2 linked regions of the Desulforapulum autotrophicum HRM2 genome follow. The protein of the gene in region 1 binds, or shares a complex with, the protein of each later gene. Links are inferred from orthologs where the notes say so. Each region holds a gene or a part of one and is shown on either strand. Other genes may lie near its edges. The genes, in order: secG and secY.

The links.
Region 2: the proteins of secG (region 1) and secY are in contact, whole or in part, in a crystal structure (PDB 5AWW), measured with the Thermus thermophilus proteins. The link is inferred for Desulforapulum autotrophicum HRM2 from one-to-one orthologs. Residues at the interface, in WP_223903268.1 of Thermus thermophilus: Tyr5, Ile9, Tyr12, Leu13, Ala16, Leu19, Val20, Val23, Leu24, Gln26, Glu27, Pro28, Gln30, Gly31, Ala32, Asp34, Leu35, Met36, Gly37, Gly38, Ser39, Ala40, Asp41, Leu42, Phe43, Ala45, Arg46, Val48, Tyr53, Thr56; in WP_096411648.1 of Thermus thermophilus: Leu14, Gln16, Arg17, Phe20, Ile34, Pro35, Pro37, Ile72, Arg108, Arg109, Asn112, Gln113, Arg116, Ile117, Ile120, Pro145, Gly146, Trp147, Phe152, Phe155, Val156, Val159, Thr160, Val162, Ala163, Gly164, Ala166, Leu167, Trp170, Glu173.

The regions. Positions count from the first base shown.
Region 1 is NC_012108.1:3,176,310-3,183,426, reverse strand. The notes cover bases 3,042-5,715. They hold secG (preprotein translocase subunit SecG), read right to left. Parts: upstream 4,692-5,715; coding sequence 4,392-4,691; downstream 3,042-4,391. Other genes in these bases: gap (type I glyceraldehyde-3-phosphate dehydrogenase), read right to left, coding at 5,698-5,715; tpiA (triose-phosphate isomerase), read right to left, coding at 4,698-5,453; HRM2_RS13840 (AAA family ATPase), read right to left, coding at 3,042-3,985. In the rest of the region: ahbD (heme b synthase), read right to left, coding at 1-68; hemB (porphobilinogen synthase), read right to left, coding at 73-1,056; ahbC (12,18-didecarboxysiroheme deacetylase), read right to left, coding at 1,059-2,246; more of HRM2_RS13840, read right to left, coding at 2,243-3,041; more of gap, read right to left, coding at 5,716-6,702; HRM2_RS13815 (PTS sugar transporter subunit IIA), read right to left, coding at 6,778-7,117. UniProt on the Bacillus subtilis protein: Involved in protein export. Participates in an early event of protein translocation.
Region 2 is NC_012108.1:4,063,998-4,071,258, reverse strand. The notes cover bases 3,428-6,245. They hold secY (preprotein translocase subunit SecY), read left to right. Parts: upstream 3,428-4,088; coding sequence 4,089-5,402; downstream 5,403-6,245. Other genes in these bases: rpsM (30S ribosomal protein S13), read left to right, coding at 5,850-6,218; rpmJ (50S ribosomal protein L36), read left to right, coding at 5,725-5,838; infA (translation initiation factor IF-1), read left to right, coding at 5,458-5,676; rplO (50S ribosomal protein L15), read left to right, coding at 3,631-4,068; rpmD (50S ribosomal protein L30), read left to right, coding at 3,448-3,630. In the rest of the region: rplN (50S ribosomal protein L14), read left to right, coding at 1-332; rplX (50S ribosomal protein L24), read left to right, coding at 356-685; rplE (50S ribosomal protein L5), read left to right, coding at 704-1,243; HRM2_RS26175 (type Z 30S ribosomal protein S14), read left to right, coding at 1,264-1,515; rpsH (30S ribosomal protein S8), read left to right, coding at 1,582-1,977; rplF (50S ribosomal protein L6), read left to right, coding at 1,992-2,534; rplR (50S ribosomal protein L18), read left to right, coding at 2,556-2,924; more of rpsE, read left to right, coding at 2,940-3,427; rpsK (30S ribosomal protein S11), read left to right, coding at 6,269-6,664; rpsD (30S ribosomal protein S4), read left to right, coding at 6,743-7,261. UniProt on the Bacillus subtilis protein: The central subunit of the protein translocation channel SecYEG. Consists of two halves formed by TMs 1-5 and 6-10.

The sequences.
Region 1 (7,117 bases):
GTTTCCCATGCCACAAGCCGAAGGATGTGGGAATGCTTGTTGGTCAAAACTTGTTTTTCAGGATGCATAGGCCTAATATTCCCTTGAGTTGATGGCCTTGGCCGCTTCAATGGCCGAGTAGGTCAGGATCATGTCGGCACCGGCACGCTTGATGGACAAAAGCGTTTCCATGACGACCTTTTGTCCGTCAATCCATCCCATGATTTCTGCGGCCTTGATCATGGCATACTCTCCGCTCACGCTGTAGGCGGCAATGGGAAGATCGATTTCATCCTTGAGCCGGTTGATGATGTCAAGGTATGAGAGGGCAGGTTTCACCATGATGATGTCGGCACCCTCTTCAATGTCCATGGTGGCTTCCCGGATTGCTTCAATGGCGTTGCCTGGATCCATCTGGTAGGTCTTCCGGTCCCCGAATTTGGGGGCGGACGAGACAGCATCCCGAAACGGTCCGTAAAAGGCCGAGGCGTATTTCACGGCATAGGACATGATGGGGGTATTGGAAAAGCCCTCTTCATCAAGGGTCTGGCGGATTTCACCCACCCGGCCGTCCATCATGTCGGAGGGAGCTACCATGTCGGCCCCGGCACGGGCATGGGAAAGGGCCACCCGTGCCAGAAGGTCAAGGGAGGAATCATTGTCGATCCTGCCGTCCTGGATCATGCCGCAATGGCCGTGGTCGGTGTACTGGCACAGGCAGACATCCGTGAGTACTGCAATATCGGGGACGGCATCTTTTACCGCCTTGATGGCCTGTTGGACAATGCCCGATTCAGCATAGGCCCCGGTGCCCAGACTGTCTTTTTTGTCGGGCAGACCAAAGAGCATGACCGCAGGAATACCTAAGTCATGGGCCTCTTTTACCGTTTTGACCAGCATGTCGCAGGAAAGATGAAACTGACCGGGCATGGAGGCGATGGGCTTTTTGATCCCCTTGCCGGTAACGGCAAAAAGGGGCAGGATCAGGTCATCCACAAGCAGGGTAGTCTCCCTGATCATCCGTCTGAAGTTAGGGGTTTCCCTGAGGCGCCTTGCCCTGTAATCTGGAAACAGCATGATCAATCCTCCTTTTTGATTTCCTGGTCGGTTAAAAAACAGGCGGGATCTGTGTCCCAGGGATCGCCGGCAATGGATTCAGCCCTGGCCCTGAAATTTCCTGCGCAGATGTCAAGCCAGCGGCAGTCTGCGCAGCGGCCCTTAACGTAAAGTTTTTTCTTCTTGAGCTTCATGAGGTATTCGTTGGTCTCGTCCATCCAGATCTCAGAAAATGGCCGTTTCCTGATGTTGCCAAGGCTCTTGTCCCTTGAGAACTGGTCCGGATAGACCTCGCCGTCCCAGGAGATGCAGCCAAAACCGCGGCCTGAATTGTTGCCCTCGTTCTTCTGAAGCAATTCCAGAACCTCGGCTGCCCGTTCAGGATCTTCCTTTAGGAGTTTTAAATAGAGATAGGGACCGTCTGCATGGTTATCAACAGTGAGAATCTCCTTGGGATGGTTCCGGTCATGGAGGTCTTTTGTGAGGGCCATGATAAGATCAAGGGCTTTCCTTGTCTCCTCGTGGGAGAGGTCTTCGTTGGCAATGCTTGATCCCCTGCCCGAGTAGACCAGGTGGTAAAAGCAGGCCCTGGGGATGTTCATTCGTTCAAGCAGGTCAAAGATGCCCGGGATCTCAGTGACATTGCGCTTGTTGATGGTGAACCTTAGTCCTACCTTGATGCCAGCTTCCTGGCAGTTTCGTATGCCGGTAAGCGCCTTCTGGTATGCCCCTTTCATGCCCCGGAAAAGGTCGTGGGTCGCTTCCAGTCCATCCAGGCTGATACCCACGTAGGAAAGGCCGATTTCCTTGAGCGTCTTGGCCTTTTCCTTGGTGATCAGGGTACCGTTGGTGGAGATGACGGCCCGCATTCCCTTGCTTACCGCATATTCTGCATACTCGGCAAGCCTTGGGTGAACCAGGGGTTCGCCGCCTGAAAACAGGATGACAGGCACGCCAAAGGCTGCCAGGTCATCGATCATGGCAAGGCTCTCTTTCTGTTCAAGTTCGTTTTCGTAGGAAAGATCTTCTGACTGTGCAAAGGAGTATACACAGCGCAGCTTAGATCGCCTTGTTATGTTACACACGATCACGGGTTTTTTATCTAGAGAGAACTGAAACAGGTGCGAGGGCAGGGTGCCTGAGTCGCGGGAATCACGCAATGTCACAGATGGTCCCACGGTCACACAAGAGCTCTTAGAAATTCCGATCATGATATTATTTTCCTGATAAGTTCAGCAAGAAACGCCTCTTGGTCCAGAAGGGCTTTTCTTGGAATAAAGAACCGATTTGTTCCGGATTTTTCCCGGATCAGATTTAGACCGTCGTAAAAATCGTTGTAAATTTTAGCCATGAGGTCATCAGAGGTAATCTCGTACTTGATGAACTGTTCAATGAGCGAGTCAATGGCATCCTCTTCAAACACGATGTTGATGTCATGCTTGTGGTAGAAATCCACCTCCACCTTTTTGATGGACTCATAATAGGTTTTAATGGATTGGATGGCTGTTCCAAGTTCAGTGACATGGGTGCAGTAGTACTGGGCCACAAGATCACTTCTCTCCTTAGACAGGGTAAGACCGTGGTGAAGGGAGAGACTTTTCCAGTTGTTAAGAATATGGTTGGACAGGGCCTGCCTTGTTTCCTGGATTGCCTCAAGAAAGGCCAGTTCCAGCTGGTCACGGTTTTCATCGGCCAGAATAAGGGCAAGTTCAGCCCTTGGGTCTGTGATTACCCCTGGTGTTACCACAAATCTTTTAATTGTTGAAGAAGGAAGCTTTTCTTCAAATTCAAGAAGGGCGTTCTCAACAACGCTTACAAGCCCCCTGGCACCGGTGTTCTCCTCGAAAGCCCTTTGGGCAAGGATGTCCAGGGCTTCGGGTGTAAACACGATGTCAATGCCGTAGGCAGCAAAATCAAGCCTTTTCCCAAGTATGACAGGATTGTTGGGCATGGTCAGGATGGTAAAAAGGTCGTCTTTGGAAAGGGTGTCAAGGACGCACCGCACAGGAAGTCTGCCAATAAATTCAGATTCAAACCCGAACTCGACCAGATCTTCAGCCGTGACCTGCTTTAAAATGTCACTGTTCGTTTTTGCCTTGGCAAGGGATGAACCAAATCCCATGGCGTGGTGGGTTACCCGTCTTGAGACAATTTCATTGAGATCGGAAAAGGCCCCGCTCATGATAAAGAGGATGTTGGATGTGTTTACCCTTCGCTCGCTTCTTTTGCCCGTTCGCTGGAAGCTTTCAAGCTCCTGCATCATGGACACCGGGTCATGGGGAACCTTGAGGTCCACATCTGTTTCTTCCATGGGCTTTAAAAGTGCCCGCTGAACCCCGGTTCTGGAGATGTCAGCACCCCTGAGATTGCTGCTTGCGGCAATTTTATCAATTTCGTCCAGATAGATGATGCCGCATTCGGCAAGTTCAATATCATCGTCCGCCTCCTTCACAAGATCCCGGACAAGATCATCCACATCACCGCCCACATAACCGGTTTCAGAAAATTTAGTGGCATCGGCCTTGACAAAGGGAACGCCAATGCGTTTTGCAATAAGTTTTACAATATAGGTTTTGCCAACGCCCGTGGGACCGAGCATGAGTATGTTGGATTTGATGCTTCCCGTTATCCTGACGTCTGAATGTTTGGTTGTTTCGAGGTGTTTGACCCGGTTGAAGTGGGTGCAGATCTTGGTTGCAAGAACTGATTTTGCCCTTTTCTGTTTCACAATATACTGGTCCAGATAGGCAATCAGTTCCTGGGGCTTGATGTTGAAATTGACAAGTTTTTTTCTACCTGAAGATGTCCCCTTTCCTGTAATGGGTGCCTCGTTTGTGGCCAGGGAGGGGGAGAGGATTTTTACAGTACCGCCGAACTTCTTGTTGAGAAACTCGCCAAGCTCTTTTTCTATACGTTTGGGGTCAGGTATGTTTTCATTTTTTTCGTTCATAGTGGTCTAAGATAAACATGGGGAAGGATAAATCAAGTTTGTTTGGTCGGGGATGGCTGTTTTTTTTCGAAGAGCATGCAGGGCTTGCCTGTTGAACGGCGTACGACAGCCGAGGGAATCATCTTTGATTTGAAGCCCATTGCCCGGCATCCATGGGGTTTGGCCGGCTCCCAGGTTACAAAGTAATGTCGGCATCTGTGGCAGTTTATTCGTTGTGTTTTCTCCATGTGCATTTACCATGTGCATTTGCCAAGTCTTTTAAAAAGATGAAAAGCCGCAAACATTGTGCAATGATTGCGGCTTTTTATATCTGGTGCCGAAGGGGAGACTTGAACTCCCACGGGTCGCCCCACACGCCCCTCAAGCGTGCGTGTCTACCTATTCCACCACTTCGGCAGGATGTATGCTATTTGCTGTCAGTCGTTGCAGGCTGCTCAATCGGTATTTTTATGTCAGGCATAATGGATGTCTCAGGTTTATGACTTGACATATAAGCAAGGGTCAGTGAGGTGAGCATGAAAATCACGGCAACCCCGGTTGTTATTTTGCTCAGGAATGTAGCCGGTCCTGCGCCACCGAACAGAGCCTGGCTGGATGCACCACCAAATGAAGCGCCCATGTCTGCACCTTTTCCTGTCTGGAGCAGAACGATGAGAATTAAAAGGATGCAGGCAATTACATGTGCAATTATAATCAGGGTTGTCATGGTTTGTTATTTGTACCTTATTATTTTGATGAACGTATCTGCATCAAGGCTGGCTCCGCCAACCAATGCGCCATCGACATCGTTAATTTTCATTATTTCCGAAACATTCCCCGGCTTAACTGAACCACCATATAGTATACGGATGGACATTGCAAGCGTGTTGCCAAATTTATCGTTAACAAGCTTTCGGATATATTCGTGTACCTGGGCCACTTGCTCCGGAGTTGCTGTTTTTCCCGTTCCGATGGCCCAAACCGGCTCATAGGCGATAACAAGGGGCTGGAGTGCATCAGAATCAAAGCTTTTTAACCCATTTGACACCTGTTTGTCAAGCACGGAAAAGGTTTTTTCCCCATCCCTTTGTGCCCCGGTCTCACCAATGCACAGAACAGGGATAAGGCCGGCCTTGAGGGTTGCGGCTATCTTTTTGCAAACGGTTTCATCGGTTTCTCCAAAATATTGGCGGCGCTCTGAATGACCGATGATGGCATAGTCGGCACCGGCTGCCTTTACCATGGCGGCGGATACTTCACCTGTGTAGGCACCCTCATTTTCATAAAACAGATTCTGAGCCCCGACCTTTACATTTGATCCTGCCACCGCCTGGGATACAAGGGGAAGGCTTAAAAAGGTGGGGGCGATCATGATGTCAGTATTAACAACTTCAGATGCAAGTTCAACAAGTCTTGTAGCCGTGGTAACGGCTTCCGTGCCGGTCTTGAACATTTTCCAGTTGCCGGCGATTAACGCTCTTCTACTCATAAGGATCTCCTCATTAGTGTTTGAACAAAAAATCACCCATCTGCTGCGTTGCTGCAAAATTCTGAAACCTCACGTACACTAGTACGCTCCGGTTTCAGAATTTTTTGCGCCTTGCATATGGGCAATTTTTCGCCCAAACACGGGTTTTCGGTCAGCCATTATTTTTATTAGAAACTCGATTCAGCCTGACAAGCGTAACGGATGTTGAGTTTCATGGTCTGTTGCGCCCGATAGGATGAGGTGGCTATAGGGATTTTCCCACCAGGGCTGCAAGGTCAATGAGTCGGTGGGAGTAGCCTGATTCATTGTCATACCAGGCGTAAATTTTGACCATATTCTGGATGACATCCGTACTCATGGCATCGACAATCGAAGAAAAAGGGCTGCCGTTGTAGTCAATGGAGACCAGGGGAAGCTCGCAGTAATCGAGAATTCCGGCAAGGTCGGACTTTGACGCTCTTTCAAGGGCCTGGTTTACCTCTTCCCGGGTGACGTTCGCCTTTTCAACGACCACTACAAGGTCAACCAGGCTCACATTGGGGGTGGGTACCCTGACCGACAGGCCGTTGAGTTTTCCCTTGAGTTCCGGAAGAACCAGGGCAACTGCCTTGGCTGCTCCTGTGGTGGTGGGGATCATGGAGAGCGCTGCGGAACGTGCCCGCCTCAAATCCTTGTGGGGAAAGTCAAGGAGTCGCTGGTCTCCTGTATAGGCATGAACGGTTGTCATCATCCCGCTCACAATTCCGAAATTCTCCAGGAGAACTTTTGCAACCGGGGCAAGGCAGTTTGTGGTGCATGAGGCATTGGAGATGATGTCATGTTTTTCAGGATCATAGGTGTCATGGTTGACACCCATGACAATGGTGCTGTCGGGATCAACCGCTGGGGCTGAGATAATAACCTTTGCTGCACCGGCCTTGAGGTGTTTTCCTGCACCCTCCCTGTCCCGGAAGATGCCCGTACATTCAAGAACAATGTCAACGCCTGCATCCTTCCACGGAATTTGTCCCGGATCCTTGAGGGAACAGACCTTTATGGTTCGATCGTTGACGACCATGGTATCTTCAGTGGTTGTGATGGTTGCGTCGAGCCTGCCATGTACAGAGTCAAATTGAAGCAGATGCGCCATGGTCTTTGTGTCTGAAAGATCGTTGATGGCGACGACTTCAAGATCTGATCGTTTCAATGCAGCCCTGAACGCCAGTCTGCCGATTCTACCGAAACCGTTGATTCCAAGTTTAATTCCCACGATATTGTACCTCCTGAACGTTGGTAGTAAAAGAAACACATGTTGGGAAGCCGGGTTGGAATTCAAGCCAACCGATCATGCACGTTTGCTTCCTTTTAAAATTCCGCTTGCAAGGGAAATACTTTTTTTCCCCTGGGCCACAATGGCCGCTGCTGCCGCTGAAAGTTCCTGTTTATCCCTTACTGAAATTGCCTTGAGCAGAATTGGAAGGTTGACCCCTGAGATCACTTCAACGGCCCCTTCTTCTAAAAACGAGTAACTCAGATTGGATGGGGTTCCACCAAACATGTCGGTGAAAATGATCACCCCTTTTCCATCATTGACGGTTTTGATGCCGGTTTTGATCTTTTTGATCAATGCGTCGGCAGGTTCCCTGATGTCAATGGAAACAAAGCTGATTTTTTCTATTTGTGTA
Region 2 (7,261 bases), 890 kb from region 1 along the record:
ACTCCGGTGCCAAGGAGCTCTATTGCATCAAGGTGCTTGGCGGCTCAAAGCGGCGTTATGCTGGTATTGGTGACGTAATTGTCGTCTCTGTTAAAGAGGCGATACCCAATGCCAAGGTGAAAAAGGGCGATGTGGTCAAGGCCGTGATTGTGAGAACCAAGAAAGAGGTTTCAAGACCTGATGGTTCCATGATTCGATTTGACGACAATTCTGCCGTTATCATCAATGCTTCCAACGAGCCCATTGGAACCCGAATATTCGGACCCGTAGCCAGGGAACTTCGTGCCAAGCGGTTCATGAAGATCATCTCCCTTGCTCCCGAGGTGCTTTAACTGCTCGGTTTTTGGAGAAACCTATGGAAAATTTCAAGTTAAAAATTAAAAAAGAAGATAAAGTAAAGGTACTTACCGGTAAGGACAAGGGAAAGATCGGTAAGGTCCTCAAGGTGCTCAGAAAGAAAAACCGAGCCGTTGTGGAAAATATCAATGTGGCAAAAATTCATCAAAGGCCGACTCAAGCAAATCCCCAGGGTGGTATTGTGGATAAACCCATGCCTGTGGACTGTTCGAATCTCATGATCATGTGCAACAGCTGCATCAAACCGGTGAGAGTCGGAATCAAGCAGCTGGAGGACGGGAAAAAGGTGAGAATCTGCAAGAGCTGTAACGAGCAGATTGATGCCTAGGATACCCGGAGGAGCGAAATGACAACGCTTAAAGAGATGTATGAAAAAGAAATAGTACCCGGCCTCAAGGAAACCTTTGGTTATAAGAACCCCATGGAGGTGCCCAAGCTCGATAAGATTGTGCTTAATATCGGATTGGGTGAGGCCATTAATAATGTAAAGTTGCTGGACTCTGCTGTTGAGGACCTTGCTCTGATTGCCGGCCAGCGACCGGTCATTACCAAGGCAAAAAAATCCATTGCCGCATTTAAGCTGCGTGAAGGAATGCCCATCGGTTGTATGGTAACCCTCAGGCGGGAAAAGATGTATGATTTCCTCTTGAAGCTCATCAACATAACCCTTCCCCGTGTTAGGGATTTCAGGGGGATTTCGGGTAAGGCCTTTGACGGTCATGGAAACTACAGCCTTGGCATTAAGGAGCACATCATTTTCCCTGAAATCGATTTTGACCAAACCGACAGTATCAAGGGCCTGAATGTGTCCATTGTTACCACGGCCAAGACCGACAAAGAGGGCAAGGAACTCCTGAAACAGTTTGGGATGCCCTTTAAAAACTGATGGTTTTTTGATTCAATGCAGTGGGGGGTTGGCAGTTTTTGTCCAACCTCGACACTGCGTATTGCAAGCATTTTAAGGAGGGTGATTTGGCTAAAAAAAGTCTTATCGCAAAGGCGGCACGAGCGCCTAAATTTGGGGTACGCGCCTATAATCGGTGTCCCATCTGCGGTCGACCACGGGGATTTATCAGAAAAGCGGGAATTTGTAGAATCTGTTTCCGGGACCTTGCTTCTGCAGGGAAGCTTCCCGGAGTGACTAAATCGAGCTGGTAATAATAGAGACCACCGGCGGGCAGGGCAACACCCTGCAGAACAAAAGGTAACGTTCAGGAGAAAATTATGGCAATGAGTGATCCAGTTGCGGACATGCTTACCAGAATCAGAAATGGTGCTAAAGCAGAGTTTGCCAAGGTGGATATCCCCGGGTCAAAGCTTAAGTTAGAGCTGGCGCGGGTGCTGAAAGAACAAGGATACATCAAGAATTACAAGTTTGTTGAAGATGACAAGCAGGGGATTCTTCGTGTGTACCTTAAGTACGTGGCTGACAAACCAGTGATTTATGGCCTTGAGCGGGTGAGTAAACCCGGTCGCAGGATGTATACAAAATCCAAGGAAATAAAATCAGTTCTAAATGGTTTAGGCATATCGATTCTATCCACATCAAAGGGTTTGATGACGGATAAACAGGCTAAAAAAGAGAACGTGGGCGGCGAAGTCCTCTGCAACATCTGGTAACATTGGAGGGATAAATGTCACGAATAGGTAAAAAGCCGGTCCAGATTCCCGAAAAGGTCGAAGTGAGTGTAAAGGGTGATTTGATTTCCATTAAAGGCCCTAAAGGTTCCCTTGACCGTAGTCTGCATCCGGCTGTAAAATTGGCGATAGAAAATGGTATGGTCAACGTTTCAGTTACCGACGATCAAGATCGAAAGACTGTGGCCCTCCAGGGGCTGTTTCGGTCGTTGGTGGCAAACATGATCACTGGTGTATCTGTCGGGTACGAGAAAAAACTTCTGTTGAACGGTATCGGATACCGGGCCGAGGTTAACGGCAACACAGTTGTGCTCAATGTGGGTTATTCCAATCCTGTGAATTTTGAGCTGCCTAAGGGCATTTCCGCACTCGTTGAAAAAAATACAACCCTTTCTTTGTCGGGTATTGACAAGGAAATCGTGGGTGAGACTGCAGCAAGAATTCGAAGGATCAGACCGCCGGAGCCTTATAAAGGCAAGGGGATCATGTATTCTGACGAACGAATAATCAAAAAGGCCGGAAAGGCTGCAGCTAAATAACGAAATCAGGAATAGACTATTATGGCAAATAAATCCACAAGGCTTGTTTCAAGGCTTAAAAGACAAAAAAGAATCAGGAAGCGGATTACTGGTACCGGGGAGCGACCCAGGCTCTGTGTATTCAGAAGCTCTGCCCATATTTATGCCCAGGTCATCGACGATGTTACAGGGTCTACCCTTGCAGCGGCGTCTACCCTGGACAAAGAGTTCATTGAGAATAAAGATAAGTTGGTGGGAAAGGATGCGGCTACGGCAATCGGACGCCTGGTCGGCGCAAGGGCTCTTGAAAAGGGAATCTCAAAAGTTGTCTTTGACAGAAATGGTTTCCTCTATCACGGACGGGTAAAAGCACTTTCAGACGGAGCTCGGGAAGCCGGGCTGAATTTCTAATAAGGAGGGAGTCCCTTGGCACAAAATCATGCAGAAGATAGCCTGTTGATCGACAAGGTTGTTAAAATCAACAGGGTCGCAAAGGTCGTAAAGGGCGGTAGAAATTTCAGCTTCAGCGCCCTCGTGGTCGTTGGTGACGGTGAAGGCAGTGTCGGCTACGGCTTAGGCAAGGCCGGTGAAGTTCCCGAGGCCATTCGTAAAGGCCTTGAAAAGGCAAAAAAATCCATGACTAAAGTTTCCATACTTGACGGTACCATCCCCTTTGAAATCGTTGGACGGGCAGGTGCAGGTAGGGTTATGTTGAAACCGGCCTCTCCAGGTACGGGTGTCATTGCAGGTGGCGGCGTTCGCGCGGTTCTCGAGGCAGCGGGTGTTACCGATATTTTAACCAAATGTATCGGCACCAACAACACCCATAACGTTGTCAGAGCTACCATGGCCGGGCTGAAGTCACTTGAAACCAAGGATGAGGTTGCCAGACGACGCGGCCTTCGTCCTGAAGATATTTAGGAAGGGGCTTGAGATGTCAGGTAAACTAAAGATTACACAGGTCAGAAGCCTGGTGGGCCGCAATGAAAAACATCGAAGGATCGTACGGGCCCTTGGTTTGAAAAGAATGCATATGACGGTTGAGCATACGAATAACCCTGCAATCATGGGCATGGTTAAGAAGATTCCTCATCTGGTTACCGTGGAGGAGGTTTAAATGAAGCTACATGAACTCTCACCCTCAGAGGGGAGTCGTAAAAAAAGAAAACGTGTTGGAAGAGGCCCGGGATCAGGTATGGGCGGAACCTCAACCCGGGGAAACAAGGGCCACAACCAGCGGTCTGGTGGTGGAACAAGACCTGGTTTTGAAGGTGGTCAGATGCCCCTTCACCGCCGGTTGCCCAAGCGCGGATTTAAAAATATCCTTGCAAAAAGTATCCTTATCGTTAATCTTTCAGACCTTGACCGGTTTGAGGATAAGGCGGTTATTGATGTGGCCGCCCTTAAGCAGACTGGTCTGATCAAGGGCATGTTTGACAAGGTTAAGATCCTGGGTGACGGTGAGGTGTCCAAAGCCTTTACCTTTAAACAGTGTCTTGTCAGTAAAACCGCCAGGCAGAAGATCGAAGCCGCCGGTGGTTCCATAGAATTATAATCGAATCTGAGGCCTTATAAATGATTGAGCGCGGATACCAGAACATACTCAAACTTCCTGAACTGAAACGGAAGCTTTTGATCACATTTGCCTTGCTGTTTGTTTACCGTGTTGGGGTTCATGTTCCCACGCCGGGTATTGACGGAGCAGCACTTGCTTCGTTCTTCGATAATGCCAGGGGGACACTCTTTGCGATGTTCAACATGTTTTCAGGAGGGGCTCTGGACAGGCTCTCTGTGTTCGCACTGGGAATCATGCCCTACATCAGCGCATCAATTATTCTACAGCTGATGACGGTTGTAATCCCCCACCTTGAGCAGTTGTCCAAGGAAGGAGAACAGGGCAGAAAAAAGATCACCCAGTACACCCGGTATGGAACGGTTGTTTTGAGTCTGATCCAGGGATTTGGAATCAGTGTTGGCCTTGAAAGCATGACATCTCCTGCCGGGTCGCCCATTGTCATGTATCCCGGCTGGGAATTCAGGTTAATGACGGTTATCACCCTTACGGCAGGAACGGCCTTTATCATGTGGCTTGGTGAGCAGATCACGGAGCGGGGGATCGGCAACGGTATCTCCCTGATCATTTTTGCCGGTATTGTGGCAAGGATGCCCATAGCCATTGCCAATACCATGAGGCTTGTGTCAACCGGTGAGATGGGGGTGTTCTCCCTGATCATCCTGATTGTCCTGATGGTTGCCGTAGTGGCTGCCATTATCTTTTTTGAAACGGCCCAGCGTAGGATTCCGGTCCAGTATGCAAAACGGGTTGTCGGCAGAAAAATGTACGGAGGGCAGACCTCCCATCTCCCTTTGAAGATCAATACGGCTGGAGTTATCCCGCCTATCTTTGCCTCGTCCATTATCATGTTTCCGGCAACCCTGGCAAACTTCATTGATCTGCCCATGATGAAGACGGTTGCTGCGGCCATGAGTCCTGGAAGCATTGTTTACAATTTGATCTTTGTCGGTTTTATCATCTTTTTCTGTTTCTTTTACACGGCTGTCACCTTTAATCCCGATGATGTGGCTGAGAACATGAAGAAGAACGGTGGATATATCCCGGGCATCCGGCCGGGCAAACGCACGGCCGAGTATATTGACCGGGTGTTGACAAGGATCACTACCGGTGGAGCCGTTTATGTTTCCCTTGTGTGTGTGCTTCCCACCATGCTGATGACAAAATTCAATGTGCCCTTTTATTTTGGTGGGACTGCACTTCTCATTGTTGTCGGTGTATCCATTGATACGGTTTCCCAAATTGAATCCCACCTCATTACACGAAACTACGAAGGGTTTCTTGGAAAATCCGGCAGTGTCAAGTCCAGGCGATAGTACTGGCGTTTATGACATGGCGACAAACAATAGATATGCAAAGGAATTTTAAAAAATGGCAAAGGAAGAACCCATAAAGGTAGAAGGGACAGTGCTTGAAACGCTGCCCAATGCCATGTTCAAGGTTGAGCTTGAAAACAAGCATCAGCTCCTTGCACATATTTCGGGCAAGATGAGAATGCACTTTATCAAGATTCTGCCGGGTGACAAGGTTACTGTTGAAATGTCACCTTACGATCTGAGCCGGGGCAGGATTACATACCGCTATAAATAGACTAGGGTCTCCTAAAACAGTCGGGAGATTACCCAGGAGTATTATAAGATGAAAGTCAGAGCATCTGTTAAAAAAATTTGTAAAGATTGCAAGATCATTCGTAGGAAAGGTGTTATTCGGGTGATTTGTATAACTAAACGTCATAATCAGAGGCAGGGATAGGGGGTAAAAGCGTGGCACGAATTGCAGGCGTAGACTTACCAAGAAATAAACACGTGGAGATCGCTCTAACCTATATCTATGGGATCGGCAGAACACGATCCCAGCAGATACTGGAAAAGGTTGGGATCAATCCCACACTTAAATCCGATGCCCTGACAGAAGAGCAGGTCAATGATATCAGAAAGGTCATTGACAGCGATTTCAAGGTTGAGGGTGAACTAAGAACCCAGATTTCCATGAACATCAAGCGATTGATGGATTTGGGATGCTACCGTGGCCTTCGACATAGAAAATCTTTGCCGTGCCGTGGTCAGAGAACCAGCACCAATGCAAGGACCCGAAAAGGTCCTAAACGAGCTGCTGTCAAGAAGAAGAAGTAGGGATAATTTGGGTTAACTATGGCCCTACCAATCAGGAGGCATTGCGCATAATGGCGAAAAAGTCAAAAAAAACTGTTACCAAGAAACGGGTAAAGAAGAATATATCCACTGGTGTGGTACACATCCAGAGCACATTTAACAACACCATTGTCACCATCACAGATGAGATCGGAAACACCATCTCCTGGTCAAGTTCTGGAATCCAGGGGTTCAAAGGTTCCAGAAAAAGCACTCCTTTTGCGGCAAAACTTGCTGCTGAAGATGCCGGTGCAAAGGCCATGGAGCACGGAATGAAAAATGTCAGTGTCTATGTAAAGGGACCCGGTGCAGGCAGGGAATCAGCTCTTAGAGCCCTCCATGCCCAGGGCTTTAACATCTCTTTTATTAAAGATGTTACCCCTGTTGCTCACAACGGATGCCGACCCCCAAAAAGAAGAAGGGTCTGATCCCGTTTATTGAAGATCCCCAAGACCCTTTTTTCGGTGTTGGGGATTCTGTGAAAAGATTTTTAAAGGAGGAAGACGTTGTCACGTTATAGAGGATCTGTCTGCCGTCAATGCAGACGCGAAAATATGAAACTGTTTTTAAAGGGCGATCGCTGCTTTTCAGACAAATGCAGTTTTGACAGAAGGAGCTATCCCCCGGGGCAGCATGGCCAGAGGCGGATGAAGCATTCAGATTATGGAATTCAGCTCCGTGAAAAGCAGAAGGTGAGACGAATCTATGGAATTGGAGAAAAACAGTTCCGCATCATCTTCAAAAAAGCCGATTCCCTCAAGGGTATTACCGGTGAGACCCTTTTAAGTTTGCTTGAACGTCGCCTGGACAATGTTGTTTTCCGGCTTGGTTTTACAAGTTCCAGAACCCAGGGTCGTCATTTTGTCAGGCATAACCATTTTACCGTTAATGGTAAAAAGGTGAATATTCCCTCATATATCATCAAAGCCGGGGACGTGGTTGAGCTCAAGGAAAAGAGCAAAAAAGTTCAGGCCATTACGGATTCGCTGGACACGGTCGTCCGTCGAGGCGTTCCCCAGTGGCTC